DNA from 2 places in the Rhizobium sp. 01L419 genome. Region 2 is predicted to be linked to the other one. Evidence: riboswitches for the same ligand, from Rfam matches in the RefSeq annotation. Region 2 holds a riboswitch; the other holds the start of a gene.

Region 1 (14,578 bases), on a different contig from region 2:
AGGCCAGGAATTGCTGTGTAGCTTTTTCGGCTACACTGAGCACACAAAATCGTCATTGTGTGTGCACTGTCGTAGTGTCACTTTACTTGCAAAAGGGATCCGCCAAGCAGCGGAACCAACAGGGGAACAGGATGATCAAGGTTTTGCTCGCGCCGTCGGCGCGCCTCATGCGGCGTCTTTCCATGGGCGTTGCGCTTTCCGCGGGCATCATGATGCTGGCGCTGACGCCTGCCGAAGCGGCCAAGACCACACTCAATCTCGGCATGAGCGTCGAGCCTGCCGGACTCGACCCGACAATCGCCGCACCTGTCGCCATCGGCCAGGTGACCTGGCAGAACATCTTCGAAGGTCTTGTTAGCATCGACGAGACCGGCAAGGTGCAGCCGCAGCTCGCCAAGAGCTGGGAGATTTCCCCCGATGGGCTGACCTATACGTTCAAGCTGCAGACGGGTGTCAAATTCCACGACGGCGAGGCCTTCGATTCGGCCGCCGCCAAGTTCGCTCTCGACCGCGCCCGCGGCAAGGATTCCGTCAATCCGCAGAAGCGCTTCTTCGCATCGATCGCATCGATCGATACGCCGGATGCCGAGACGCTGGTGCTGCATCTTTCCAGCCCGACCGGCAGCCTGATCTACTGGCTCGGCTGGCCGGCTTCCGTCATGGTCGGACCGAAGTCCGCAGCCGACGACAAGACGACGCCTGTTGGTACCGGACCGTTCAAATTCTCCACCTGGGCCAAGGGCGACCATGTAGAGCTCGTCAAGAATGCCGACTACTGGAACAAGCAGGCGGTGGCCAAGCTCGACAAGGTGACCTTCCGCTTCATCAATGATCCGCAGGCGCAGGCAGCGGCGCTCAAATCCGGCGACCTCGATGCCTTTCCGGAATTTGCAGCTCCGGAACTGATGAGTTCTTTCGATGGTGACGCGCGCCTGGCAACCAAGATCGGCAATACCGAGCTCAAGGTCGTGGCCGGCATGAACAATGCCCGCAAGCCCTTCGACGACAAGCGCGTGCGTCAGGCCCTGATGATGGCGATCGACCGGAAGACCGTGATCGACGGCGCCTGGTCCGGCCTCGGCACCGAGATTGGCAGCCACTACACGCCGAACGATCCCGGCTATCAGGACATGACCGGCGTACTGCCCTACAATGTCGAAAAGGCGAAGGCACTGCTCGCCGAAGCAGGCTACCCCAACGGCTTCACCTTCACGATCAAATCGCCGCAGATGGCCTATGCGCCACGAAGTGCGCAGGTGATGCAGGCCATGTTTGCCGAAATCGGCGTGACGATGAATATCGAGCCGACGGAATTCCCGGCGAAGTGGGTGAAAGATGTCATGACCAGCCGCGACTACGACATGACGATCGTCGCCCATGCCGAGCCTATGGACATCGACATCTATTCGCGCGATCCCTACTATTTCAACTACAAGAACCCCGCCTTCAACGATCTCATGAAGAAGGTGCAGGAGACGCCCAACCCGGCCGAACAGGCGCAGTTTTACGGCGAAGCGCAGAAGATCCTCGCCGAGGACGTGCCGGCGCTCTACCTTTTCGTCATGCCCAAGCTCGGCGTCTGGGACAAGAAACTTAAGGGCCTGTGGGAGAACGAGTCGATCCCCTCCAACGTTCTCAGCAACGTTTCCTGGGAAGAGTAAATATCGGGTGCGGGCGGCGGCTGATAGGGTGACAAAGACGATATGATCGCACTACTTTCCCGCCGCCTCGCCGGCCTTGTCATTACCCTTCTCGTCGTTTCGCTTGTGATCTTCGCCGTCATGGATCTGCTGCCCGGCGATCCCGCCTCGATTATGCTCGGCACCTCGGCAAGCCCGGAGACACTGGCGGCGCTGCGGCATGAGCTCGGCCTCGACCAGCCGCTCATCCTGCGTTACGGCCAATGGCTTGCCGGTGTCTTCTCCGGCAATCTCGGGCAGTCCTATACCTATGGCGTGCCGGTTGCCGGACTGATCTTCGAGCGGCTGGCCGTAACGCTGCCGCTTGCGCTGATGGCCATCGTGCTCTCGGTGCTGATCGCATTGCCACTCGGCGTGCTGGCAGCGGCGCGGCGCGGCGGCATCCTCGATGCGATCGCCACGATCTTCTCGCAGGTCAGCATCGCCGTGCCGGCCTTCTGGGTGGCACTGCTGCTCATCATCCTTTTTTCCACGACGCTCGGGCTGATGCCATCGGGCGGTTTCCCAGGATGGAGGTCCGGGTTTCTGCCCGCATTGCAGGCGTTGGTGATGCCGGCCGTGGCACTGGCCCTGCCGCAAGCCGGTGTGCTGACACGCGTGGCTCGCTCAGCGGTGCTCGACACCATGCATGAGGATTTTGCCCGTACAGCGCTCGCCAAGGGGCTGTCGCGCAGCACCGTACTCTGGCGGCACATCGTGCCGAATGCACTGGTGCCGATCCTGACCATCCTCGGGCTGCAATTCACCTTTCTGGTCGCCGGTGCGGTTCTGGTCGAAAATGTCTTCAACCTGCCGGGGCTCGGGCGACTTGCCTTTCAGGCCCTGTCCCAGCGCGACATCATCGTCATGCAGGATGTCGTGCTGTTCTTCGCAGCCCTCGTCATCGTCATGAACTTCATTGTCGACCTCTCCTATCTCGCGATCGACCCGCGTATGCGAAAGGCGGCATGATGGCACCCATCGTCTCTTCCGCCATTATTCCGCGACGCCGAAGCTTCAGGCTTAGCCGGCGAAAGAATCTAATCGCCGGGATCGTCATCGTCGGCTTTCTGACCGCGATTGCCCTGCTGTCGCTTTTCTGGACACCCCTGCCGCCGGCCAAGATGCAGATCATTCACAAGCTGCAGCCGCCGCTTGCCTTTGGCCTGCTTGGGACGGATCAGTTCGGTCGCGACGTGCTCTCCATGCTGATGGTCGGCTGCTGGAATTCGCTGTCGATCGCCGTCAGCGCGGTCGCCATAGGCGGGACGCTCGGCTCGATCGCCGGCATTTCCGCGGCTGCGATCCGCGGCCCCTATGAGACGCTTCTGATGCGGGCCTGCGATGTGATCTTCGCGCTGCCGCCGATCCTTTCCGCCATGATCCTCGGCGCCTTTCTGGGACCAGGGCGCTTTACCGCAATCACGGCAATCGCTGTCTTCATGGTGCCCGTCTTTGCGCGCGTGACGCTCGCCACCTCGCTGCAGGCCTGGAGCCGCGACTATGTGCTGGCGGCGCAGGCGATCGGCAACAGCCGCTTCACGATCTCGGTGCGGCATGTGCTGCCTAACATCATGAGCCAGATCATCGTGCATGCTGCGATCCAGCTTGGCCTTGCGATCCTGACCGAAGCCGGCCTCTCCTTCCTCGGCCTCGGCATGGCGCCGCCCGCACCGACATGGGGCCGGATGCTGGCAGACGCCCAGACCTACCTTTCGCTGGCCCCCTGGCTGGCGATCCTGCCCGGCCTTGCCATTGCGCTTACCGTCTTCGGCTTCAACATGCTGGGTGACGGGCTGCGCGACCTTTTCGACCCGCGCGAAGCGAGCCGCTGATGTCCTCCCGAGACAAAACGCCCGAAAGATCAGATCATGCCAGATACCGATTTCACCATCCGCGAGCTCAGGCGGCGCTTCGCCGATAAAAGCCTCTCGCCGCTCGAATACTGGCTTGCCCTCGAAAAGCATATCGAGGCCTGGGAGCCCTCGATCGCCGCACTTTACCTCTACGACCCGAAAGGGGCGCGAGAGCAGGCGAAGGCCTCGACCGAGCGCTGGATGACGGGCAGGACGCTTGGCGCGCTGGACGGCATCCCGGTCACCCTGAAGGAACTGATCGCGACCAAGGACCAGCCGGTGCCGCTCGGCACGAAAGCCGTCGAACTGAAACCTGCGGAGGCGGATGCGCCTGCTGCGGCACGTATTCGGGAAGACGGTGCTATCATCTTCGCCAAGACGACCTGCCCCGATTACGGCATGCTCTCGTCGGGCCTTTCCAGCTTCCATCATCTGAGCCGCAATCCCTGGGACATGACGCAAAACCCCGGCGGATCGAGCGCGGGCGCCTCTGCGGCAGCCGCTGCCGGCTACGGGCCGCTGCATGTCGGGACCGATATTGGCGGCTCTGTGCGCCTGCCGGCAGGCTGGACAGGCGTGTTCGGCTTCAAGCCAAGCCACGGGCGTATTCCGGTCGATCCCTATTATGTCGGGCGCTGCGCGGGGCCGATGACCCGCACCGTGGAGGACGCCGCTTATTCGATGGCAACGCTTTCCCGCCCGGACTGGCGCGACGGCACCAGCCTGCCGCCGAATGATTTCGACTGGATGGATCTCTATATCGATCTCAGCGGCATGCGAATCGGGCTGATGCTCGATGCCGGCTGCGGTCTTGCGGTCGATGAGGATGTGAGGATATCAGTCGAAGAGGCTGCGAAGCTCTTCGAGGAGGCGGGGGCGACGATTGTCCCGGTTGGCCCGGTGCTGACGCGCGCCATGCTGGATGGGCTCGACAATTTCTGGCGCTCGCGCTTCTGGGGCGATATTGCCGGGCTCAGCGAGGAACGCCGCGAGAGCATCCTGCCCTATATCTACGAATGGGCGAAGGGCGGCGCCGATATCAGCGGCGTGGATGCGGTCAAAGGCTTCAACCAGACAATCGAGATGCGCAAGACCTGCGGTCAGCTTTTCACCGGCGTCGATGCCGTGCTGTCACCGACCAATCCGATCGTTTCCTATCCGGCCGAATGGGCCTCTCCCACCAATGATCCGAAGCTGCCCTTCGAGCACATCGCCTTCACGGTACCGTGGAACATGTCGGAGCAGCCGGCGTCGTCCATCAATTGCGGCTTCTCGCAATCCGGCATGCCGATCGGCCTGCAGATCGTCGGACCGCGTTTCGACGACATGCGCGTGCTGAGGCTTTCCAAGGCCTTCGAAGATCGGACCGGTGGCGTGAAGAACTGGCCGAAGCCGCCAATCGCCTGACGCTGGCGGGTAACGCCAGAGCAATCCAGCAAGAGTGCGTAGCGGTTTTGTGTCCGGAATTACGCCAAAACAAAGAGATAGAGCATTTGCGATTCGAAGAACAAAAATGCCCTAGAACGGCCGGCGATAACCGGTCGGTCGCTCGTAGAGCCAGCCGATGCGCTCGACAGCGCCCTCGAAATTCTCGCGCGCGACGGTCATCGTATGGCCATTGGCATGGATGATGGTTTCGGGATCTTCGAAAATCGCAACATGCCCCTTCCAGAAGACCAGATCGCCGCGGCGCACATCGGAGCGCTCGATCGGCTCTCCGAGATCAGCCGCCTGCATGTCGGTATCACGCGGCGCGCTTCTGCCGGTCATCTGCAGCGCAAGCTGGACGAGGCCGGAGCAATCGATGCCGAGGCCGGAGCGGCCGCCCCAGAGATAGGGCGTCTCCAGAAAGCGAGAGGCGATATCGACATAGTCCTGGCCGTCCAGAGCACCGAGCGGCTGCAGATGCTTGGAGAAGATCGCGGTGCCGTCATCGAGCACAAGATAGTGGTTGCCGCGCGCTTCCGCCTTGCCGGCAATATGGACACGGCTGCCCATCGAGAGGACCGCCTTATAAGGTTTGCGAAGTTCCGGCTCGCGATAGAGAAACGTCCGTTGCGGAACGACGATATGGGTCGGGGCCGGTCCCGCTTCGGTGAGTGCTTCCTGCGGTAGATAGCCGACATAGCTGTCGGAAACCGCCTTGATCCAGCACCAGCCATCGGCGCGATCGAATACCGTGACATCCTCGCCGAACAGGAGTTCCGTATCGATGCCGCGCGAAAGATCCGGCTGCGGGCGCAAGGCTACGACCGGAATGGAGACGCGAGCCGGCGTGCCGCTCACAAAGCGCGTCGCCTCAACCTTGCCTTCAAGGCCGGCTTCTGCGAGATCCGGGCGGTAGGCGTGAAGGCGGCGGTCGAGCATCGTCATGGTATTCCTTTCAGATGGGCCTTTCAGAGTGGCCTTTCAGTCGGGGGCCTTTCAGACCGAAAGCTTGCGGCCCTGCTCGCGCACGAGGTCGCCGAGCTTTTCGAGATAGAGCGCACCGCCGACGGTGCGCTTGATGATGACGTTGCGCCGGTCGGCATCGTCGCGGACGCGGTCGACGAGGCCCATCTCGCCCATCGTATCGAGCGCCCGGGTGATGACCGGTTTCGTCACGTTCAGCGTCGCTGCCAGCCCGCGCACGGTATGCGGCGGCGGCACGAGATAGATATGCAGCAGGATCGCCATCTGGCGCAATGTCAAATCTCTGTTGTCGTGACGGACCTGGTTGAGCGCCACACCATGCCAGAGGCCAAGCGCCTGCGAGGCGGTCAGTTCGATCGGCACGGACCCTCCGGAAATCGTTACGCTAACGTTCCATTTTCCGGCAGTTACAGCGCGCAAGCAAGAGGCGGCACAGAATGCCGCCTCACAAGGTGAATAAAATTTTAACGATTGGCTCAGCGAAGGCTTTTGTTTTCACATGTCGTTATCGCGAACCGCTGCACACTTTTGCGCGACATGCTTTGGCGGCTCAACGGACGTTGTGGCGGATATGGTGGTAAAGCGCACGGATGGCCTGCGCCTCGCCGCCTCCCGGCGAATGCGCGCGCTCGTTCGGCGCCCAGCCGTAGATGTCGAAATGCGCCCAGCTTTTCGCCTTGCTGACGAAACGCTTCAGGAAGAGTGCCGCGGTGATGGCGCCCGCCATGCCACCCGCCGGAGCGTTGGTGATATCGGCGAACTTGGCGCGGATGTCCTTCTCGTAGCCGGTGTAAAGCGGCAGTCGCCAGAGCGGATCGTCCGTTTCGAGGCTTGCTTCCATCAGGTCGTGAGCGAGGATCGCATCATCGGTGAAGAAGGGCGGCAGATCGGGGCCGAGGGCGACGCGGGCGGCACCTGTGAGAGTTGCCATGTCGATCAGCAGATCCGGTTCTTCCTCATCGGCATAAGCGAGCGCATCGGCCAGAATCAGGCGGCCTTCGGCATCGGTATTGTCGATCTGGACCGTCAGCCCCTTGCGGCTCTTGTAGATGTCGCCGGGGCGGAAGGCATTCGACGAGATGGAATTCTCGACGACCGGGATGATGACGCGCAGATCCACCTTCAGCTTGGCATCCATGATCATGAGCGCCAGGCCCATGACATTTGCAGCACCTCCCATGTCCTTCTTCATCAAGAGCATGGAGGAAGCCGGCTTGATGTCGAGGCCGCCTGTGTCGAAGCAGACACCCTTGCCGACCAGCGTAACCTTGCGGTGGCCCTTCTTGCCCCAGCGCAGTTCCAGCAGGCGCGGCGCATCGGCGCTGGCGCGGCCAACGGTGTGAACCAGCGGGAAGTTTTCCTTGAGCAGGTCGTCACCTATGATAACCGACATCTCGGCCTTGTAGTGCGCTGCCAGGCCACGGAAAGCGGCTTCGAGCTGCTCCGGCCCCATGTCGTTGGTCGGCGTGTTAATAAGGTCGCGGGCGAGGAAGACACCGGCGAGCTGGCGCTTGATCTCGCTGCCGTCGGCATCGCGCGGGATCATCAGCGTTGCGGTGGGGGATTTTTCAGACTTGTAACGGTCGAAACGATAGCTGCCGAGACCGAAGCCGAGCGCCAGGCGGTTCGCCGTCAGCGGTGCGGTCTCGATGTGCCAGTCGCCGGCCGGAAGCGCGCGGGCGAGCCTGCCGGTGATGTAGGGCTGCTCCGACGGATTGGTGCCGAGGCCGAAGAGCGCACCGCCGAGGTGGCCCTCAGCCGTCGGGATCAAAAGCAGGGAGCCGCTTTCCGCCTTGTAGCCGGCTTTACCTGCCCAATCGAGCGCGATCGGATCAATGGTGCCGGTTTCGATATGGGCGGGCGTGACAGCAAAGATTGGCAGCGTCGACCCACCCTTGGTGTTGAAAGGCGTCGGTCTCTCGATGAACTGGAAGGGGGCCATGTTTGTCCTTAGCGGCAGGGGCAGAATCACTTCTTAACTGTCTGTTAGGGTTAACAGACTATTGCTGGAGCGAAGATTGCGTCAAACCTTTCCCTGTTCCGCTTCGAGGTCAGGCGCCGATTTATTCAGGAACGCGCAATGCCCTTCTCGGCCTCTACCCCTTTTAAGAAGCGTGTTTTTCAGGGAACCGTAGCTCTTCTCGCCATGCTCGCCCTCGGCGGCTGCTCGACAACATCAAAGGATCGGATGACGACCGGTTCGATCCCGAAACTCGACAGGCCAGTCGAGCAGATGGATGCCAACGAATTGCGGGTCGCCACCGACCGCGTCGGCCAGGCCTATGAGAAGAACCCGCGCGATCCCGTCAACGGCGTCAACTACGCCAATCTGCTGCGCATGAACGGGCGCGACGCACAAGCGCTTGCCGTCATGCAGCAGGTCGCCATTGCCAATCCCGGTGATCGCAACGTGCTTGCCGCCTATGGCAAGGCGCAGGCCGCCGCGGGGCAGCTTCAGCAGGCGCTGGACACCATCGGCAGGGCGCAGACGCCCGATCGGCCCGACTGGCGGCTGATCTCTGCGGAAGGCGCGATCCTCGATCAGATGGGCAAGCCAAACGACGCGCGTCAGCGCTACCGCGACGCGCTCGACATCCAGCCGAACGAACCGTCGATCCTTTCCAACCTCGGCATGTCCTATCTCCTGACGGGCGATCTGCGCACGGCGGAAACCTATCTTCGCTCGGCGGCAGGCCAGCCTTCCGCCGACAGCCGCGTGCGCCAGAACCTCGCCCTCGTCGTCGGGCTGCAGGGCCGTTTTCCCGAGGCGGAGCAGATTGCGCGGCGCGAACTCTCACCGCAGCAGGCCGACGCCAACGTCGCCTATCTGCGCGGCATGCTTTCCCAGCAGAATTCCTGGCAGAAGCTTGCGGCGAAAGACACGACGTCCGTCGCCGCCAGCAATACCAACTGAACTATTTGCCGCCCAACCCGGACAGGATGAGACGCAGGCCAAGGCCAGCCATGACCGCGCCTGCGGCCCTGTCGATCCAGGCCTTGGCGGCGATATAGATCTTACGCGGACGATGGGCGGAAAAGGCAAATGCCACAATCGCATACCATCCCGCCTCCACCAGGAAGACACCGACGGGCAGCGCCAGCAAAAGCTCCACCGGCACGGTTTTGGGCAAGAGTGCCGCAAAGATACTGGCGTAGACCACGATCGCCTTCGGATTGCTCAACTGCGTCAGCAGAGCGGCCGTAAAACTGCGTGCCGGCATGCTTTTGCCGGCGATATCGCCTGACAGCGCGAGTGGTTCACTCGCTCCCTTCCAGATCGCGAAGGCAATGTAAATCAGATAGGCGCCGCCCGCGATCTTCAGCACCAGATAGAGCCACTCGAATTGTGAGAGCAGCGCCGTCAGGCCCGCAAGAGCGAGAATAGCAAAGGTCACGCCGCCGACGCCCATGCCAAGTGCGGCGGCGAGCCCATCAAAGCGCGAGCGGGAAATGGCAATGCGCGAGACAACGACAAAACTTGGACCGGGGCTCATGGCGCCGATCATCAATGCACTGATGATACTGATAAAAATGCCCATGGAGGACATAGCAAAACTCCATTTTCACGCAATTCCGGCCGTAAAACCGCTACGCATTTTTGCTGGCTCAAGTTATCGAGGATTGCCCAGGCGAGCGGCAGGGACGTCCGCGCCTCCCGATGGAGACCCATCTCATTTGCCAGCTACGCGGAGGCGCAAGCTAGCGGGATTTGCGCTGAGCGGCAAGCGTCAGAACCGGTCCGCAACCTGGATGCCGGCCGGACCAAGGATGACGGCGACCAACACCGGCAGGAAGAAGAGGATCATCGGAACGGTCAGCTTCGGCGGTAGCGCAGCAGCCTTCTTTTCCGCCTCGTTCATCCGTTCGTCACGGCCTTCCTGCGCCAGCACGCGAAGCGCACTCGCGACCGGTGTGCCGTAACGGTCTGCCTGGATGAGCGCCTGGGTAACCGAACGGACAAGATCGATCTGGGTACGAATCGCCAGGTTTTCGAGCGCGACGCGGCGGTCCGGCAGAAAGGAAAGCTCGGCGGTCGTCAGCACCATTTCCTCGGCGAGCGCCGGCGACTGTTCGCCGAGCTCTTCGGAAACACGGCGCATGGCCGCTTCGACGGAAATACCGGATTCCACGCAGATCAGCATCAGGTCCAGTGCGTCTGGCCAGGCCCGCTTGATGGAGTGCTGACGCTTGCCCATGCGGTTGGAGATATAGATGTTCGGCGCGTAGAAACCCAGATAGGCGATGCCGATGACGGCCAGGAACTGTATGGCCGGACCCTTGCTGGCAAGGTTCCCAAGACCGAATACCCAGAAGGTTGCAACGGCCATAAAAATGAAAGGCAGAAGAAAGCGTGCGACGAGGAAGGTGTTCAGTGCGTTCTCCGAGCGCAAGCCCGCCGCGCGCAGTTTGTTCACCGTGTTTTCGTCGACAAGCGCCTTGCGTAGATTGAAGCGCTCGACGATCTGCCGGGTGGACCGGTTGTTCTGACTTCTGAGCGTTGCCTTGGCGCCGGTATCATTCATCCGCGCACGTTCGCGGGCGCGGATCTGCTCGCGTTCGGTGGAGACGGCCTTCATGCGCTTGTTGAGGTCGCCACGTTCGAAGAAAGGAACGGCCAGCGTGTAAAACGTAGCGAAGACAGCGATCGCGACGAGGACAGCCACAAGCATGGCGGGATCGGTCAATTTCGCTGCAAGTTCCGCCGACATGGTGCCTTCCTTCCGCTAGATATCGAAATTGACCATGTTGCGCATCACGAAGATGCCGATCGACATCCAGATGGCGGAGAAGCCCAGGATGAAGTGGCCGCGCGGGTCGGTGAACAGGACCATGATGTAATTCGGCGAGCTTATGTAGACGAGCAAAGCGACGATAAAGGGCAGTGCGCCGATAATGCAGGCCGATGCCTTGGCCTCCATGGAGAGCGCCTTCACCTTGGCTTTCATCTTCTTGCGATCGCGCAGCACCTTGGAAAGATTGCCGATCGCTTCCGACAGGTTACCGCCGGCCTGCGACTGGATGGCAATGACGATTGCGAAGAAATTGACTTCCTGCAGCGGCATCTGATTGGTCATACGGGCACAGGCATCCGGGATGCTGAGGCCGACCTGCTGTGCTTCAATGATGCGGCGGAACTCGCCCTTGACCGGTTCCACCCCTTCATTGGCGATCAGGCGGATCGCATCGTTCAGCGGCAGACCGGAGCGAATGGAGCGGACGATGACGTCGAGCGCATTCGGAAACTCGTCGAGGAATTTGTTTTGACGACGCTTGACGAGGAAGCCGACGACCCAGCGCGGCAGGCCCAACCCCGCCACGACCGCAACGCCCAGCATGACGACAAGCGATGCACCGACAATGAGCAACAGCAGAAGCAGGACAAGGGCAAAGAGCGCGCTGAAGAGATAAAACCGAGCCGGGGTGATCGGTAAGCCGGCTTGAGTGAGACGAGACTTAAGCGACAACGTCTTCTTGGTTTTCTCAAGCTGCCGCTTTTCCAGATCCTTGAGATTGTCCTGCACCGATTTGCGACGCTTCGACAGTTCCTGAACGCGGTCGCGAGCAGCCTTGACCTTTGTACGATCGACTTCGGCCGATTTGACACGGTTGATGCGGCTTGCCGACTTCTTGTCGCTCTCGATACGCGAGAACAATACGGCATAACTCACCCCGGCCGCCGCAACGGCTGCGAGAACGACGATTGCCAGTACTGTCGGATCGATGCCGAACATCTCAGTCCTTCGATTTCGCTTCCAGCTCGTCGAGCGCAGCGGCGAGGCGTTTGTCTTCGTTGTAGTAGCGGGCGCGGTCCCAGAAATGCGGCTTGCCGATACCGGTAGACATATGGCGGCCGATCAGACGACCGCTCGCGTCCTCGCCGTCGATTTCGTAGCGCATCAGGTCCTGGGTGATGATGACGTCACCTTCCATGCCGACCACTTCGGTGATCTGGGTGATGCGGCGCGAGCCATCGCGCAGGCGCTGGGCCTGGATGATGACGTCGATCGAGGAGGAGATGATTTCGCGCACGGTCTTTGCCGGCAAGGTGAAGCCACCCATGGCGATCATCGATTCCATACGGCTCAGGCATTCACGTGGATTGTTGGCGTGGATGGTGCCCATGGAACCATCGTGACCGGTGTTCATGGCCTGCAGGAGGTCGAAAACCTCCGGTCCGCGCACTTCGCCGACGATGATGCGTTCGGGACGCATGCGCAGGCAGTTCTTGACCAGATCACGCATGGTGATCTCGCCCTCGCCTTCGATATTCGGCGGGCGGGTTTCGAGACGCACGACATGCGGCTGCTGGAGCTGCAGTTCGGCCGTATCCTCGCAGGTGATGACGCGCTCGTCGCGGTCGATGTAGTTTGTCAGGCAGTTCAAGAGCGTGGTCTTGCCCGAACCCGTACCACCGGAGATGATGACGTTGCAGCGGACGCGGCCGATGATCTGCAGGACGGTCGCGCCTTCAGGCGTGATGGCCCCGAAGCGCACCAGCTGGTCAAGCGTCAGCTTGTCTTTCTTGAATTTGCGGATGGTGAGTGCCGGGCCATCGAGCGAAAGCGGCGGCGCGATGACGTTGACGCGCGAGCCGTCGGGCAGGCGCGCGTCGCAGATCGGGCTCGATTCATCGACGCGGCGGCCGACCTGGCTGACGATGCGCTGGCAGATCGACAGAAGCTGCGAATTGTCGCGGAAGCGGATTTCGGATTCGATCGTCTTGCCACCGACTTCGATGAAGGTCTGGCCCGCGCCGTTGACCATGATATCGGCAATATCGTCGCGCGCCAGCAACGGCTCCAGCGGACCGTAGCCCAGCACATCGTTGCAGATATCCTCGAGCAGTTCCTCCTGCTCGGAGATCGACATCGCGAAATTCTTGATGGTGATGATATCGTTGACGATATCGCGGATTTCCTCGCGCGCGCTTTCGCCATCCAGCTTCGAAAGCTGCGAGAGGTCGATCGTATCGATCAGCGCGGAAAAAACCTGCGCCTTGGTATCGTAATATTCGTCCGTGCGGGCCGGGCGCTTGCGCTGCGGCGTCTGCATCGGCGGCGGCGTCACCTGCTGGCGGACAGGTTCGCGCGACGGCTCGACAAGCACCGCGGGACCGGATGGGGCGGCAGCCGGCATCGGCGGCGGAGGAGCGGCGATACCGCCGGCACCGGCCTTTCCGAAACCATCATTTCCGCGTTTTCCGAACATTGAGCCGATCCAATTCTACTCGTTTACTTGCGCTTCAGAAGGCCGAGAAGGCCGCCCTTCCTGGATTTCTTGATTGCCACGCGACCGGTGACGATGTGCGAGATCTGCGAAAAGGTCTCCGCCGTCGGAGATTTCGGATCGACCTCCGAAATCATCCGGCCACTGTTGGCGGCGTTGCCAAAGAGGCCGATATCGAAGGGAATGATGGCAATCGGCTCGACTTCCAGCGGTTCGCAGAAATCGGAAATCGAGATTTCCGGCCGCTTCGGCATACCGACCTGATTGAGAATGAGATGCGGCAGCTTGTCGTTCGGGCGTATCTTGCGCAGCGCATCAAGCATGTTCTTGGTGTTGCGCAGGTTGGCGAGATCGGGAACGGCGCAGATAACCACTTCGTCAGCGCTTGACAGGACCGTACGGGTCCAGTCCGACCAGGCATGCGGAACGTCGAGCACCGTGACAGGCGCACTGCGCTGCAGCACATCCATGACAGGCTGGAAGGCCTGGCCCTCGAAATCATAGGCGCGGTCAAGAAGCGAGGGGGCGGCCAGCAGGGAAAGATGCTCCGAGCACTTCGTCAGCAGGCGGTCGAGGAAAACCTCATCCAGCCGCTCCGGCGCAAAGACGGCCTCGGCAATGCCCTGGGCCGGATCCTGATCGAAATCGATGTTCGCCGTGCCGTAGGGCAGGTCGAGATCGGCCAGGATCGTTTCAGTCGAGAACAGGTTCGAGATGCCGAAGGCACAATTATGGGCGACGGTCGACGCGCCGACACCACCCTTGGCACCGATAAAGGCAATGCTGCGGCCAAGCGGCTCGGCTTCCGGATCGACGAAGATCGTCGCCATCGCGCCCATGATATCGGGCATGGCGACAGGTTGGACCATATATTCGGAAATGCCGTTGCGGATCAGATCGCGGTAGAGGCCGATATCGTTGTAGTAACCGACGATGATGACCTTGGTCGAGGGATCGCAGACGGCAGCGAGCGGAGCCAGTTCGGCGAGCACGCCGGCGGAGTTCGCCCTGGTCTCGATGATGATCAGGTTCGGCGTCGGTGCGCCTGAGAACATGTTTGCGGCAGCAGCCGTGCCGCCGCTGGTGATGCGCAGACTGACCTTCGACATGCGCCGGTCATTGGCGCAGCGCTCCATCACCCGCTGCAGTCCTTCGCTTTCGCAGAAGGCATGAACGGAGATGCGCGGCAGCGGCCGCATGTTTTCCAGTTCGCCCATGCGCATCGCTTCTTCTGCATGGCGGAGCTCGCTGGTATTCTTGATCTCGTAGTCGACGGTGCTCATCGTTCTGTCCCGCGGTACTCCTGGATTGCCTGGTTACGCTGCTCTGCGTCGATCGGGGTCATGCCGCGCGGAGCGATGAAATCTTCCGGATTGGCGACCTGGGCGGCGAGGTTGTTCTGCG
Region 2 (14,578 bases):
TGGCGGCGCCCATTGCGTGCTGATCTGCACCAACACCATGCATCTGATCGCGCCCGAGGTTGCCGCACACATCTCGGTGCCGCTGATCCACATCATCGACGAGACGGCGAAAACCATCCATCAATCCGGCTGCAAGCGCCCGCTGCTGCTTGCCACGCGCTACACGATGGAGCACGGCTTCTATACCGACCGCATGAAGGGCCTCGGCCTCGATATCATGGTGCCCGAAGCCGCCGACCGCACCACTGTCCACGACATCATCTTCAACGAGCTATGCGCCGGCAAGGTGCTCGACAGTTCGCGCGAGAAACTGATGGCCGTGATCGAGCGCGCCCGTGCCAAGGGCTGTGACAGCATCATTCTCGGCTGCACCGAGATCTGCCTGATCCTCGACCCCGATCATCTTCCCCTTGTTGGATTCGACACGACGGCGATCCATGCGCGTGCTGCCGTCGATTTCGCGCTCGAGGGTGAAATAACCAAGGAAGAGGAAGACGCAGCCTGAGTCATCAATTTAGTTGACTCAGTCAAATAAAAACAGCAGGGTTTCCATCAGGAGACCCTGCCATGACCGATCTTGCGCTCATCGAATCCGCCCGCGAATTCAACCGTTTCTACACGAACTTCCTTGGCCTTTTGAACAAGGCCTATCTCGACACGCCCTTCACGCTGACGGATGCGCGCGTGCTCTTCGAGATCGGCGCGCATGACGGCGTGAGTGCCGGCGCGCTTGCCCGCGACCTGCAGCTCGATCCCGCCTATCTCAGCCGCATTCTCAAGCGCTTCCGCGCCGAAGACCTCATCGAGGCGACGCCCGATCCGGCCGACCAGCGCAGCCAGATCATCACTGTCACCGACAAGGGACGAGCCCAGTTCGAGGAATTCGGTCGTCGCTCCAACGCCCAGATCGCCGCCCGGTTCGACACTTTGACCGATGGCGAGCCACAGGCCGCCGTTGCCGCCATGCGCACGATCCGCGCCATCCTCGATCCGCAGGCGAAAGCGGCTGCCGCCATCATCCGCCCGCATCGAGCCGGCGATATCGGCTGGATCGTCCAGAGCCAGGGACGATTCTATGTGGAGGAATATGGCTGGGATCTGCGCTTCGAAGGGTTGGTCGCCGATGTCGCCGGCAAGTTCCTCGCCAATTTCGACCCCGGGATGGAATATTGCTGGATCGCCGAGCGCAGCGGCATCAATCTCGGCTCGGTGCTGATCACCAATGGCGGCGACGGCATTGCCAAACTCCGCCTGCTCTATGTCGACAAGGCTGCCCGTGGCCTCGGCCTCGGCAGGCAACTGGTCGATGAATGCATCGCCTTTTCGCGGGGTAAGGGATACCGGCAGATCTCTCTCTGGACCAACGATTTCCTCCATACCGCCCGCGCCATCTACCAGAAGGCCGGATTCCGGCTTGTCTCCGAGGAGAGACACCGCATGTTCGGCCCGGAGGCCAACGGCCAGACCTGGGTCCTCGATCTGAACCTGTGAACTGGTGGTGTCGCAAAAATTCACTTGATTTGGAAATGATCATTCCCTAATTAGGCGTCATGACCATCGACGCCCTCACATCCGCTGCCGTTGCGCCCAACACAAAAACCCGCAGCCGCGGCCGCCCGCGCGAGTTCGATATGGACGCCGCGCTGGATGCGGCGCTTCGCGTCTTCTCCGAGCGCGGCTACCATGCCGCCTCCATCAGCGAACTGACCGAAGCCATGGGCCTTGCCTCCGGTAGCGTCTACAAGGCTTTCAAAGACAAGCGCGGCATCTTCCTTGCCGCCTTCAAGCGCTACCGCCAGCTCGGCCGCGGCCGGCTGGAAGCAAGGATCGCGGCGGCGAAGACCGGCCGTGAGAAGGTCTTCCAGATGGTGATGTATTATGCCGAGCTTTCCCACGGCGAAGCCGGCCTCAAGGGTTGCCTCGTCGTCGGCGGCGCAAACGACCTCTCCCTGCTGGATACTGAAGCTGCAGGGCATGTCGCCGCCGCCTTTTCCGCCGATGAGAAGCTGATGGCCGATCTGATCCGCATCGGCCAGGCCGATGGCACCATTCCGCCGACCCTGGACGCTGATGCTACGGCCCTCACCTTTCTCTGCCTGACCAAGGGCTTTCGTGTCATCGGGAGGACCGGACGGACCGAGGAAGAGATGATGGCTGCGGCAGAAGCCGCCATGCGGCTGGTGACTTGACGACCGAATGCCGGAATCCGATCAAGGATCGGGTGGCGGCAGACGATTAAATTGCATTCAATCCTCCCAATCATTGCCTATTGGAGTTTCTGATGAGCGTTTCAGCCACCACGCCGGATACGGCCGTACCTCGTGTCCTATCCCCCTGGCTAACCTTCCTTTTTGCAGCCTCGTGCGGCTTCGTCGCCGCCAACCTCTATTATGGCCAGCCGCTCGCCGGCCCGATCAGCGCCAATCTCGGCTTCTCGCCGGCCGCGACCGGCCTCATCGTCACGCTGACTCAGATCGGCTATGGCCTCGGCCTCTTGTTGATCGTGCCGCTAGCCGACCTCTTCGAAAACCGCCGCCTCATCCTGACGCTGATCGCCGCCTCGGCGCTTGCGCTGATTGGCGCTGCCTTCTCCTCCACGCCGGGCATGTTCCTGACAGCCTCGCTCTGCATTGGCCTTGCCTCGGTCGCAGCGCAGGTCCTCGTTCCCTTCGCCGCCAGCATGGCGCCGGATGCGACGCGCGGCCAGGTCGTCGGCAATGTCATGAGCGGCCTGCTTTGTGGCATCATGCTTGCCCGCCCCTTTGCGAGCCTGGTTGCCGAAGCCTCCTCCTGGCATGTGGTTTACTACGTCACCGCCGCGGTCATGATTGCGCTCGGCATCGTGCTGCGCGCCAACCTGCCGGTCCGCGTCCCTCATACGAAGCTGCGTTATGGTGAGCTGCTGGCCTCGATGGGCCATCTGGCAGTTAACTCGCGCGTGCTGCAGCGCCGCGCCCTCTATCAGGCAGGCATGTTCGGTGCCTTCAGCCTGTTCTGGACGACGGCGCCGCTGCTGCTTGCAAGCCCCGCCTTCGGCATGTCCCAGAACGGCATCGCCCTCTTTGCTCTGGCCGGTGCCGCCGGCGCCATCGCCTCGCCGATCGCCGGCCGCCTTGCCGACCGCGGCATGACGAAGGTCGCCTCCACGCTCGCCATGCTGCTCGGCATGGGCTCGTTCCTCATGAGCCATTTCGCCACTGACGGCTCGCTGATGGCGCTTATCCTGCTGACGGCTGCGGCGATCCTTCTGGACTTCGGCGTGACGACCAACCTCGTCTGCGGCCAGCGCGCCATCTACGGGCTGAGCCCGGAACACCGCGGCCGCCTGAACGGCCTCTTCATGGCGACCTTCTTCACCGGTGGCGCTATCGGCTCAGCGCTCGGCGGCTGGGCTTATGCAACGGGCGGCTGGTCGATGGCGGCCTGGATCGGCTTCTGCTTCCCGGCGCTCGCCTTCCTGTTCTTCCTGACGGAAGGCCGCGAGAAGTGATTGTCTCGGGATCAGGCGGGTCGTCCGCCTGATCCTCTAAAACAATTCCAGCAAAAGTGTACTGCGGTTTTGCGTCCGGAATTGCGCTCTATACAGCATCTGCGTCGAACCGCAGCCGCGCAGCGCGAACCTCATCATGGTTCGCCTCCGCCCAGTTCAGAAGCTGCGACAACACCGTGTAGAGCGACCGCCCAAGATCGGTCAGCCGATATTCGACGCTCGGCGGCTTCGTTGGAAAAACCTCCCGCTCGATATAGCCGTCCCGCTGCAGGTCGCGCAGCGACTGGGTCAGCATGCGCTGGGAAATATCGGGGATCATCCGGCGCAATTCGCCGAAGCGATAGGGCTGCTTGGCGAGCGCCTCCAGCAGCAGCGTCGACCACTTGCCGCCGATCTGCTGCATCACGTCGCGAACCGGGCAATTGGTGAAATCCAGACTGGCAAGGTCTATGTCGCGCCGCGCGCCCAACCCTTCGGATTGGCCTGTTCTCGCTTTCAGATTGACGATTGTTCCGGCCATGCTGGTTCCCTTTTGGTAACGAAGTCCCGAAAAACTGCCTTCTTTACAGTTCCTGGTCAATTCCTATTCTAGTGTTACTCTCTTTTTGAGACCACCTGTCAACCACTAGAGGATATCATGAGCGAAACCATTCTCGTCACCGGCGCCGCAGGCCAGCTCGGCCAGCTTGTCGTCCATCACCTGATCGAAAGCTACAAGGTCACCCCGGCAAACATCATTGCCGCGACCCGCAGCCCGGAAAAGCTCGCGAGCCTCGCCGCCAAGGGTGTTCTCACCCGCAAGGCGGATTTCGATGACGCCGCCGGCCTCGAAGCCGCTTTTGCCGGTGTCGACCGCCTGCTGATCATCAGCACTGACGCCCTCGACACACCCGGCAAGCGCCTGACCCAGCACAAGGCTGCTGTCGCCGCTGCGGTAAAGGCCGGGGTGAAGCACATCACCTACACCTCCATGCCGGCCCCGGATGGTTCGCTCGTCACCTTCGCACCCGACCATCTCGGCACCGAAAACGCCATCAAGGCGAGCGGCATCCCCTACACCATCGTCCGCGACGCCTGGTATCACGACAATTACCTGCACGGCATGCCGCACAATCTGCAGTCTGGAAAGTGGTTCACATCGGCCGGCGACGGCAAGATTTCGACCATCTCGCGTGACGATTGCGCACTCGCCATCGCTTCAGTTCTCGCAGCCGGCATCTCGGCCGGCGCCACCTATACGCTGACCGGCAAGCAGTCGCTGACATCGAAGGAGATCGCCGCCCTCGTCACCGAAGCGACCGGCAAGCCGCTGGATGTCGTTCCCGTGACCGATGAACAGCTTGGCCAGGGTATTCGCGGCACCGGCCTGCCGGGCTTCGTCGCCGACATGCTGGTTTCGGCCGATGCCAATACCCGCGCCGGCAAGTTCGACATCGTCACCGACGACTTCACAAAGCTGACCGGCAGAGAGCCGCAGCCGCTGAAGGATTACTTCGTCGCCAACAAGGCCGCTCTCACCGCCTGAGCCGGCCTCATCTGAGGCGACTTTGGGCCCGCCCTCGCATCCACCGAGGGCGGGCCGCTTTCAGATCTTCTGGCCGCAGGCCCTGCAGAAGCGTCGTACCGTCTCCGCCATCCCATATTCCAACGCATCTGCCGTCAGCCCGTGGCCGATCGAAACCTCGGCAAGGGCTGGAATGCGCTTCACGAGCGCGGGCAGATTTGCCACCGTCAGGTCATGGCCGCCATTGACGGCAAGACCCAGCGCAATCGCCGCATCCGCCGTCTTTCCCAGCCCTTCGAGGATCGGTCCTACCCGCTCCGGCGCATCGTAGCAGCCGCCATAGGGGCCGGTATAAAGCTCGATCCGATCAGCACCCGTCGCCTTCGCGGCCTTCACCGCTTCTTCGTCGCCATCGCCGTCGGCAAACAGCGAAACACGGCATCCCATTTTCTTCAGCCGCGCCACGACATCCGACAGCAACGCCTGATGCTTGCGGAAATCCCAGCCGTGATCGGAGGTCGCCTGCGAGGGATCGTCAGGCACCAGCGTCACCTGCTCCGGCTGGGCGCCGGCACAAAGCTCCAGGAATTCCTCGGTCGGATAACCCTCGATATTGAACTCCGCCTGCGGAAACTCGTCGTCGATCAGGTTGCGGATGACGGGAAGGTCGGAAAAACGGATATGCCGCTGGTCCGGCCGCGGATGCACGGTCAGTCCCGAAGCGCCGGCCGCAAGCGCAATGCGCCCGAGCCCTTCCACATCAGGCCACGGCAGATCGCGCCGGTTGCGCAGCATGGCGATGGCATTGAGGTTCACGGAAAGTTTGGCGGGCATGGCAATATCCGTCAGGGGTGGAGACTGGCCCTGCTTTTAAGCCAAGCCGTCCGCGAAGGCCAATGAGATTCGCATATGCATTCCATGTCCGGTCCTGATGGACGCGCCTGCGGTCATGCGCGTACCGCAAACAATAATTTCCGTTCTTTTCGAAGATCATTTGTCAGCCGCAACATGCCATATGGTAGTAGTGACGAAATGACGCTCTCGACATTGCTATCCCATTTAAAAGCGGTTAGTTTTAGCACTTACAAAAGAAACCGTCCGCGCATAATGTGGGCGCTGCGTAACGAGTAAGTACGCCGAGTACTGCTTCTTCCAACGATAAGAACGCTAGAGGAAACCCCGCTCGCCGCGCTCCGGAAGCAATTGGCAAAGCCGCATGAGGTGCAACTATCTGCCCCAGGAGGGTTCATGCCTGACGGTTCCAGACGTTTGTTTGCCGCCGCCGGTATTGCTTCGGAGGCCCGGTCCAAATACCGGTTTCTGCCTTCGGCCGCATTTCCGCCGGATATTCCACAAGGCCCTGTTGCCATCGCCGATATGGCGAACGCTTTCGGCGTCACGCACAGGACACTGCATTTCTACGAAGAAAAAGGTCTGATTTCCGCAAACCGCATCGGCCTGATGCGCGTTTACGATCAGGATGACGTCATGCGCATGGCGGTCATCACCGTCTGCCGCGAAACCGGCATGCCGATCGCCGTCATCCAGGAATTGATGGACGTACTGCGCAGCGCAGCCTCACAGGAAGAGGCCGAATCGATTTTCCGCGAGGCCCTCTCCCAGCGCAAGCGCGAGTTGACGGCCGAGATGTCGACTTTGCACCGGCAGCTGCAGCAGGTGAGCGATCTTCTCGATTACGACAGCAGCCTCGACCTGCCGCCGATTAACGACAACAGGGATCCGGCAAGCCTGACCGATCAGGAGCGCCAGTGCCTGGAGCTGATGGCTGAGGGATATTCGACGCAGCGCATTGCCCGAGCCCTTGACCTCAGGCATGAGGAAACGCGCGCATTGGAAGCCGACATCATCATGAAATTTCACGCCAACAATCGCTTTCAGGCGATCGCCAAGGCGGTTCTCCTTGGCGTCGTGCAGGCCTGATCACTGGGCAGCGGCCGCCACCGCATCCCTGTACGAGCAGATACGCCAGTTTTCAGCGGACGCCAATCTTAGCGGACAATCGTCAGCGTCTCCGCCGCGCGCGTAATCGCCGTATAGAGCCAGCGCTCGCGCGTATCGCGGAAGGCCCAGCTTTCGTCGAACAACACGACATTGTTCCACTGCGAACCCTGTGCCTTGTGCACCGTCAGCGCATAGCCGTAATCGAACTCGTCATAGCGCTTGCGCGTGTTCCAGGGAATCTCGCCTTCCACATTCTCGAAGGCCTCCTTCAGGAGCTTGATCTTCGCAGCCCCCCGATCCATGTCGTCATCTTCCGGACGCACCAGCAGGTTGATACCCGGCTTTGTGGTTTCCTTGGATGAGGTCATGACCTGCCAGAGCGAGCCGTTAAGCAGCCCCTTGGCCGGGTCGTTGCGCAGGCAGACCAGCTTGTCGCCGGTCTGCGGATGTTCGGTCGTAAAACCCTTGAGTTCCCGCAGGCGCTGGTTATAGCGCCGCCGCGTCTTGTTGGTGCCGACAAGCACCTGATCGGCATCCATAACCAGGGGCTGCGTCACCTCGTTCTTCGAGATCACCCGCGCCTTGCCATAGTCGCCATACATGATCTCATTGCCTTCACGCACCTGCATGGCGAGCTTGATGATCGGGTTGTCGCGCGCCTGCCGATGGATATCGGTGAGCAGATAGTCCGGTTCCTGATTGGTGAAGTAGCCGCCGCCGGTGACCGGCGGTAACTGGCCGGGATCGCCGAGCACGAGGATCGGCGTGCCGAAACTCATCAGGTCCCTGCCGAGCGCTTCGTCCACCATCGAGCATTCGTCGACGATGATAAGTGCGGCTTTGGCGACCGGGCTCTGACGGTTGATGGAAAACATCGGCGCGATCGAGGTCTTGCCGGTTTCCTCGTCGGCAACCTCTTCCTCTCCGCGCGGCCGGTAGATCAGCGAATGGATGGTCTTGGCATTCGATGCCCCGCGCGAGCGCAGCACCTGCGCTGCCTTGCCGGTGAAAGCCGCAAACAACACGTCGCCATCGACATGCTCGGCGAAATGCTTGGCAAGCGTCGTCTTGCCTGTTCCGGCATAGCCAAACAGACGGAAGAGTGGAGACCTGCCCTCCTTCAGCCAGTTGGAAACGGCCTTCAGGGCTTCATCCTGTTGAGGAGCGAATTGCATGGAGGCGACTTGGCAGGATTCGCCTCCGATAGGCAAGGCGGAAATTCCCCGGCGGCGCAGCTTGCGGACCTTTGAGCATCGGCAACTCTGTGCCTTCACTCCACCGATTTACAAGCCACGCTTTATAGTCCTTCCGCAAAATCCCCGATTATCACGAATGACGCCTCGCGCGATGATCGTCGAATGGCAGACCGACTATGCCTGCAATACCAGGAGAACCGTGATGGCCCATTTTCCAGTTGAGACCGACAGGCGCTCGTCATTGTCTGGCGCATGTCTTCTGGTCGGAGCAATGTTCGCAGCGTTGACCGAAGCGGTCGCCGGAACTGTCCTGTCGATGGCAAGACTGGACATTATGGGAGACACCTATGCGTCTTCCGACGAGTTTGTCAGGCTTGAAGTCGGTTACGTCGCAGCAAAGCTTGTGGCCTTTGCGCTGACTCCCTGGATCGCCGGCCGGTTCACGTTGCAGAATGCGCTGACAGCGGCAACCGCCAGCATGACCGTTGCATGCGCACTTGCCGCCGTCTCCAGCGAATTGAACATCCTCCTGGCATTGAGGCTCGTTCAGGGTTTCTCAGGCGGGGTCATTCTTGTGAGCGCCCAGACGCTTCTCTTTCAGGTTTTCGCCCGCAGGGAGCAGCCGCTTATCCAGACGCTGTTTGCAATCGGCGCTGTGGTCGCTCCCGCAACGCTTGCGCCATTCATGCACGGCTGGCTTCTCGACACCCTGTCATGGAGGTGGATCTTCACCGCCGTCGTTCCCGTCGGCCTCGCGGCCGTGCTGCTTCTTGCATGGACCGATGCCGGGCAAACGGCCGAAGCACGCCGCTCCCGCTTCGACTGGTTCGGAACCGCGATGTTTACGATAGCGGCCTTCTCGATCACCTACCTGCTCAACCGTGGAAACCGTTGGGACTGGTTGCGAAACGACGACATCATCATGCTGACGCTCGCCGCCGCGGCCGCCTTTCTTCTGCTCATCATTCATTGCCTGCGCGGTAAACGCGAAGACAAACTTCTCGATCTCGGCGTCTTCGGCAATGGCGGTTCTCCTTCGGCTTCCTTGCAAGTTTCGTGGCGGGTTTCGCGCTGCTCGGCAGCAGTTACCTCATCCCGTCTTTTTCCATATCGATCCTGAAGATGACGCCCACCGCAGCTGGTGCCTTGCTCTTGCCGAGCACTGCCATGTTCGTGACGACGCTGTTCCTCACCGCAGCCCTTATCCAGCGCCTCGGCATGACACCGGTCGCAACGGTTCCGTTCGGCGTGATGGGCTTGATGTGCGCCATGTGGATGTTATCGGGATCGTCAGGCGGCAGCGGGATTCCCGATATGCTCCCGGCAATCCTGCTTCGCGGCGCGGCCCTCGGTTTTCTCTTCCTGTCGATAACCCTCGTCACAATGCTCGGCCTCAGCAAGGCGCATCTTGTTTATGGCGTGGGCCTGTTCAATGCCGGGCGCCAGATCGGCGGTCTCATCGGAATAGCCTTTCTTCAAACCTTCATCGAGAATGAAACAGCCCAGAACCGGGCTGTCCTTGCCGCCCATATCATGCCCGGTCGTCCTGAAGTGATTCAGCGGCTGGCAATGATGAGCCGCTATTTCGCAACCCATGGAATGGAGCTTGGAGCAGCAGCAAAGGCCTCCGGCGCCTTGCTCGGGAAACAGGTCATGATGCAGGCGAGCGTCATCGCCTTCAACTCCGCCTTTTTCTCTCTCACCCTGTTCTTCCTCGGCGCAGCACCCTTCCTGATCCTTTCGAAAGTGATCATCGGCAAGCTCATCGCTCGCAGAACCGCGCCGGCCGGTGGTCTGGCGCATACCCGATGAGATACACTCGTCAGGCCTTTTTCGCTTCCCCCAGCACCCGCTCGCGCAACAGCCCGACGAGATAGAGCGACCCCGTCAGGATCACCCAGGCGCCGGATGCGGCTGCCCGCTCGAGCGCCTTTTCGTAAGCAGACTGCGGATCCTCGATCACCTCGCTGGCAAGGCCGATCTTCGCGGCAAGCTGCTGCATTTCGGCAGGCGGACGGAAGCGGTCCGAAACCGAGGTGAAAATCGGCGAGACGCCATAACGGCGCATCACGTCGAGAAGCCCCGGCGCATCCTTGTCTGCCGCGATTGCGACGACCGCGATGCCCTGCCCGGCAAATCCCTCCATGCCGGATAGATCGTCGAGAACAGCTTCGAGATTGAAGGGCACATGCGCCCCGTCGAGCGCGACGGAAACGGGCCTTCCCGCCACGGGAATAACAAATCGCTCCAGCCGCCCGGGCAATTGCGATTCCTGCTCTGCCGCCTTGTCGATCAACCATCCGCCGGCCTTCCGGCCATCCCCAGCCGCGACGCCGAGTTCGCCAAGCACATCGAGCGCCGCAGCCGCGACCGCGACATTGCGCTCGGCAATCGTCTTCAACGCGAAAAAATCCGGCCGGATGAGCCGCGCTTCGATCTCTGCAGCACGCTTCGCAATAACGGCACCCGCCTCGTCATCAGCTCCGAGCGGTGTCACGACGGTCGACCTCGGCTTGATGATGCCGGCCTTTTCGAAGGCGATGGCCGCTCGCGTCTTGCCGAGGATCTCCGTATGTTCGAGGCCGATATTGGTGACGATGGAAACGTCGCTTTCGACGATATTGGTCGAATCCAGCCGTCCGCCGAGACCCGTTTCGACCACGGCCCATTTCACGCCCGCATCCCGGAAGATCAGGAAACCCGCCGCCGTCAAAATGTCGAACCAGGTCGCCGCCTCCGCCGCCGTGCCCTCCGACCTTGCAGCCTTGAGTGCATCGAGCCCCAGGAAGAGCGCCTCGGCCAGCACGCCCTCATCGACTGCCTGGCCGTTGACGCTGACGCGCTCGGAGATATGCTCCACATGTGGCGAGGCATAACGCCCGACGGAAATGCCGGCATGGCGCAGACCCGCTTCGAGCAGCGCCGAGGTCGAGCTCTTGCCCTTGGTGCCTGCCACATGGATCGAGCGGAAGGCGCGGTGCGGGTTGCCGAGACGGGCCGAGAGATCGAGGATCGGCTCCAGCCCGACCCGCATTTCGCCGCGCGGGCGCTGTTCCCAGTTGGTGAGCTGATCAAGTTGCGAAAGGGCTTCGATAAGGCGGGGGTTCTGTATCTGCATGGGCATGGCACACGGGTATCGGGGTTATGTTTGTGCCCAGGCGAGCGGCATCGGCAACCTGCGCTTCCCGATGGTTATCCATCTGTCTCGCCAGTCACGCAGGCGGGCCGACATTAGAACCTTTCCCTTGCCCTGCCTAGCCTCGCAAGCGGCATCAGCACGGCTCCGCCGCGACGCCACCTGCAGCAACTGCCGGTTAACGCTGGTGAATTTTAGCCCTTGCGGAGATTTCCAAGAACGCCACTTTAGCTCCTGTCTGTGACAAAGAGCCGGAGATTCGAATGGGACAAACTGTCCGAATTCCAGTCAACGAACCGCAGAGACTGCTTGCCTTGCGCTCGCTGAGCGCCATCGGCAGCAGCCCGACGCCTGAGCTTGCAGCACTTGCCGAGCTCGCCAAGAATGCATTCGCAATGCCCTATGCTGCCATCAACATCGTCGACGAGGATTGGCTGCGCATCGCCGGCGAAGCGGGCATGCAGCTTTCGGAATGCCCGCGCGACCTTTCCTTCTGCACCCGCGTCGTCTTCGCCAACGACATGGTCATCGTTCCCGATCTGGAACAGGATGCGGAGCTCAATGCCGCGCCCTATGTGACAGGCCCGCCCCATTTCCGTTTTTATGCCGGCGCACCGTTGGAACTGGAAAACGAGCTGGTCATCGGCGCCTTCTGCATCCTCGATCGGAAGCCGCGCCTCTTCACGGAAAAAGAGACGGCCAATCTTCGCCGTTTCGCCAGTGTCGCGAGCGCTCTCCTGCGGCTGCAGAAGGCCAATTTCATCATGGGCCTTGCCGAAAGCAGCTTGCGCACTGCGGCCATGACCGATCCGCTGACCGGCTTCCTCAACCGTTCGGCGCTCGACGCCGTCGTCGACCGTGCGCTGGAATCAGCTCTTGCCTCCGGACAGACCTTCGGCGCTCTCTATCTCGACATGGACGGCTTCAAGTCGATCAACGATACGCTCGGCCACCATATCGGCGACGAGGTGCTGCGCGAGGCGGCAAATCGCATCCGGTCGGTTATTCGATCAGGCGACATCGTCGTGCGCATGGGCGGCGACGAATTTGCGATCTTCGTGCCCAACCCGCCAAACACAGAAGCGCTGGTCTCCGTCTCCGAACGCCTGCTCTCGGCTTTCCGCAGCCCCTTCACCATCGAGGGAAATATTGTCCGCGCCCGCCTGAGCATCGGCACCGCACTCGCCCCGCAAGGTGGGGCCTGCCGCCGCGAACTGCTACGCAACGTCGATGGTGCCCTCTATAGCGCCAAAGCTGCCGGACGGGACTGCCATGTGGCTTTCAATCCGAACTGACGTTTGAAAAAGAAACGGGAATAAAACGGACGCTTGGCGTGTCTCATGTCCGGTATCGCAAAAATGCGTGCCTAACCGAGGAGAGAGACCATGAAGTCCGTGAAATTCCTGTCCGCGCTGGCGCTCGTCGCTGCCACCGCGACTGCAGCCTTCGCCGCCCCTGCCGTCACCGAAGTCGATACGGCCAAGGGCAAGGTTCTTGCCGGCGAAAAAGGCATGACGCTCTACACCTACAAGAAGGACGAAAAAGGCGTCACGAATTGCTACGACAAGTGCGCCACCAACTGGCCGCCCTTCCTCGCCGCTAGCGACGCCAAGGCCAGTGGTGCATACTCGCTCGTCGAACGCAAGGATGGAAAGAAGCAGTGGGCCAAGGACGGCATGCCGCTCTATTACTGGGTGAAGGACACCAAGTCCGGCGACATCACCGGCGACGGCGTCGGCGGTTCCTGGGATCTCGCAAAGCCCTGATGAGGCCAGCGTGAAGACGCCCCCACCCGATACGTTCGAGGGCCAGATCCTGGCCCTCCTTCCCTCGCTCCGCCGCTATTCCCGCAGCCTCACCCGCTCGGATGCCGAGGGCGAGGATCTGCTCCAGGATTGCGTGGAAAAGGTTCTGGCCCGGCGCGGCCAGTGGCGCGGCATCAACCTGCGCGGCTGGGTGCTGACGACCATGACCAACCTCTACCGCAACACCCGCCGCGCAAGCCCCCGCGACCGGCTGGTCGAACTCGATGCCGCTGAAGAGATGGCAAGTCCCAACGCCCAGGCAGACCCGCTGGAGCGCCTGCGGCTGGAACAGGCCCTCGACAGCCTGTCGGAAGAATACCGTGCCGTGCTGATGCTCGTCGTCATCGAGGGCTACAGCTACAGCGAAGTGGCCGCCATGCTGGATATCCCGATCGGAACCGTCATGTCGCGCCTGTCGCGCGCCCGCCAGCGCATGAGCGAACATATGAAAGCCGATAATGTGATTACGCTTCGGAGACCGAAATGAACGAGACCAACCCCACCGTCACCGAAGCGGACCTGCATGCCTTTGCCGACGGGCAATTGCCGGAGACCGCCCGCGCCCGCGTGGAAGCCTATCTCGCCGACAATCCCGAAGAGGCCGCGAAGGTGGCCGCCTGGCAGACGCAGAATGCCGGCATCAAATCGCTTTTCGCAGGCTACGAGAAGAACCGCGACAACGATCTCCAGCTGCTGACGCCAGCAGAGCCGGCATCCCCCTGGAAGGCCCGCAGCGCGCTCGCCGCTGCCGCTATCATGTTCTTCGCACTCGGCGCGGTCAGCGATCGCTTCATCCCGCCGCTCTTCGAACGCCCGCCGCTGCAGCTTGCCGAAGCCGAAACCCTGCCGAAGCAGGCCGAGACCGCCTTCCTCGTCTATGCAAACGAAGTACGCCACCCGGTCGAGGTCTTCGCCAATGAGGAAGCGCATCTGGCCACCTGGCTCGGCAAGCGCCTGGCAATCCCCGATCTCAAGGTGCCGGACCTGAAGTCCCTCGGCTTCCACCTCGTCGGCGGCCGCCTGCTGCCTGTCGATAACAGGCCGGGCGCCATGTTCATGTATGAGGATCAGGGCGGCGAACGCCTGACCGTTATCGTCGGCCGCAACAAGGAAAACAGGACGACGAGCTTCCGCTTCGCCTCCACCAGGGATGTCGAGACCTTTTACTGGATCGATGGCGAACTCGGCTATGCGGTAACAGGCGAAATCTCCCGCGACATGCTGCGCAAGGTGGCCGAAGAATGTTACCGGCAGTTCCCGTCGTGAAGCGGGAACTGCAGCGCAAGCCATTCGATCAGGCCGATACGACGCGGTAGCGGCCGATTTCGTCCTGGCGAAGGACGGCTCCACCCTCAGCGTCCTCGCCGAGTTGCTTCTTCAATGCCTGCGTGACCTTGTCGTTTTTATCGGGATCACTAGCGCTGTTGATCAGGTCGTCCAGTGAGATACCGAGCTTGTCCAGACCGAGATCACGCTCGATCTTCG

Evidence for each region. A riboswitch is a leader RNA that binds a small molecule or an ion and turns the genes downstream of it on or off. The one in region 2 is predicted to bind ZMP and ZTP.
Region 1: linked by a shared signal. The riboswitch ahead of AC1DUP_RS09110 (LysE family translocator) and the one ahead of AC1DUP_RS03195 (bifunctional folylpolyglutamate synthase/dihydrofolate synthase) in region 2 are both predicted to bind ZMP and ZTP.

Annotation. Positions count from the first base shown of each region.
Region 1 is NZ_JBFTSM010000003.1:416,593-431,170, forward strand. It holds gene AC1DUP_RS09070 (ABC transporter substrate-binding protein) at 132-1,661, shown strand; gene AC1DUP_RS09075 (ABC transporter permease) at 1,704-2,651, shown strand; gene AC1DUP_RS09080 (ABC transporter permease) at 2,651-3,514, shown strand; gene AC1DUP_RS09085 (amidase) at 3,551-4,942, shown strand; gene AC1DUP_RS09090 (C40 family peptidase) at 5,054-5,908, opposite strand; gene AC1DUP_RS09095 (MarR family winged helix-turn-helix transcriptional regulator) at 5,960-6,310, opposite strand; gene AC1DUP_RS09100 (leucyl aminopeptidase family protein) at 6,498-7,889, opposite strand; gene AC1DUP_RS09105 (tetratricopeptide repeat protein) at 8,028-8,861, shown strand; gene AC1DUP_RS09110 (LysE family translocator) at 8,863-9,495, opposite strand; ZMP/ZTP riboswitch at 9,564-9,643, opposite strand; gene AC1DUP_RS09115 (type II secretion system F family protein) at 9,676-10,656, opposite strand; gene AC1DUP_RS09120 (type II secretion system F family protein) at 10,672-11,679, opposite strand; gene AC1DUP_RS09125 (TadA family conjugal transfer-associated ATPase) at 11,681-13,156, opposite strand; gene AC1DUP_RS09130 (CpaE/TadZ family protein) at 13,180-14,457, opposite strand; gene AC1DUP_RS09135 (CpaD family pilus assembly protein) at 14,454-14,578, opposite strand, start outside.
Region 2 is NZ_JBFTSM010000001.1:638,976-653,553, reverse strand. It holds gene AC1DUP_RS03250 (aspartate/glutamate racemase family protein) at 1-505, shown strand, start outside; gene AC1DUP_RS03245 (bifunctional helix-turn-helix transcriptional regulator/GNAT family N-acetyltransferase) at 568-1,491, shown strand; gene AC1DUP_RS03240 (TetR/AcrR family transcriptional regulator) at 1,551-2,189, shown strand; gene AC1DUP_RS03235 (MFS transporter) at 2,282-3,490, shown strand; gene AC1DUP_RS03230 (winged helix-turn-helix transcriptional regulator) at 3,579-4,010, opposite strand; gene AC1DUP_RS03225 (SDR family oxidoreductase) at 4,128-5,015, shown strand; gene AC1DUP_RS03220 (pyridoxine 5'-phosphate synthase) at 5,076-5,828, opposite strand; gene AC1DUP_RS03215 (MerR family transcriptional regulator) at 6,243-6,935, shown strand; gene AC1DUP_RS03210 (ATP-dependent DNA helicase) at 7,004-8,131, opposite strand; gene AC1DUP_RS03205 (MFS transporter) at 8,355-9,272, shown strand; gene AC1DUP_RS03200 (MFS transporter) at 9,275-9,964, shown strand; gene AC1DUP_RS03195 (bifunctional folylpolyglutamate synthase/dihydrofolate synthase) at 9,975-11,276, opposite strand; ZMP/ZTP riboswitch at 11,298-11,378, opposite strand; gene AC1DUP_RS03190 (diguanylate cyclase domain-containing protein) at 11,552-12,583, shown strand; gene AC1DUP_RS03185 (COG4315 family predicted lipoprotein) at 12,674-13,054, shown strand; gene AC1DUP_RS03180 (RNA polymerase sigma factor) at 13,065-13,580, shown strand; gene AC1DUP_RS03175 (anti-sigma factor family protein) at 13,577-14,359, shown strand; gene AC1DUP_RS03170 (hypothetical protein) at 14,388-14,578, opposite strand, start outside.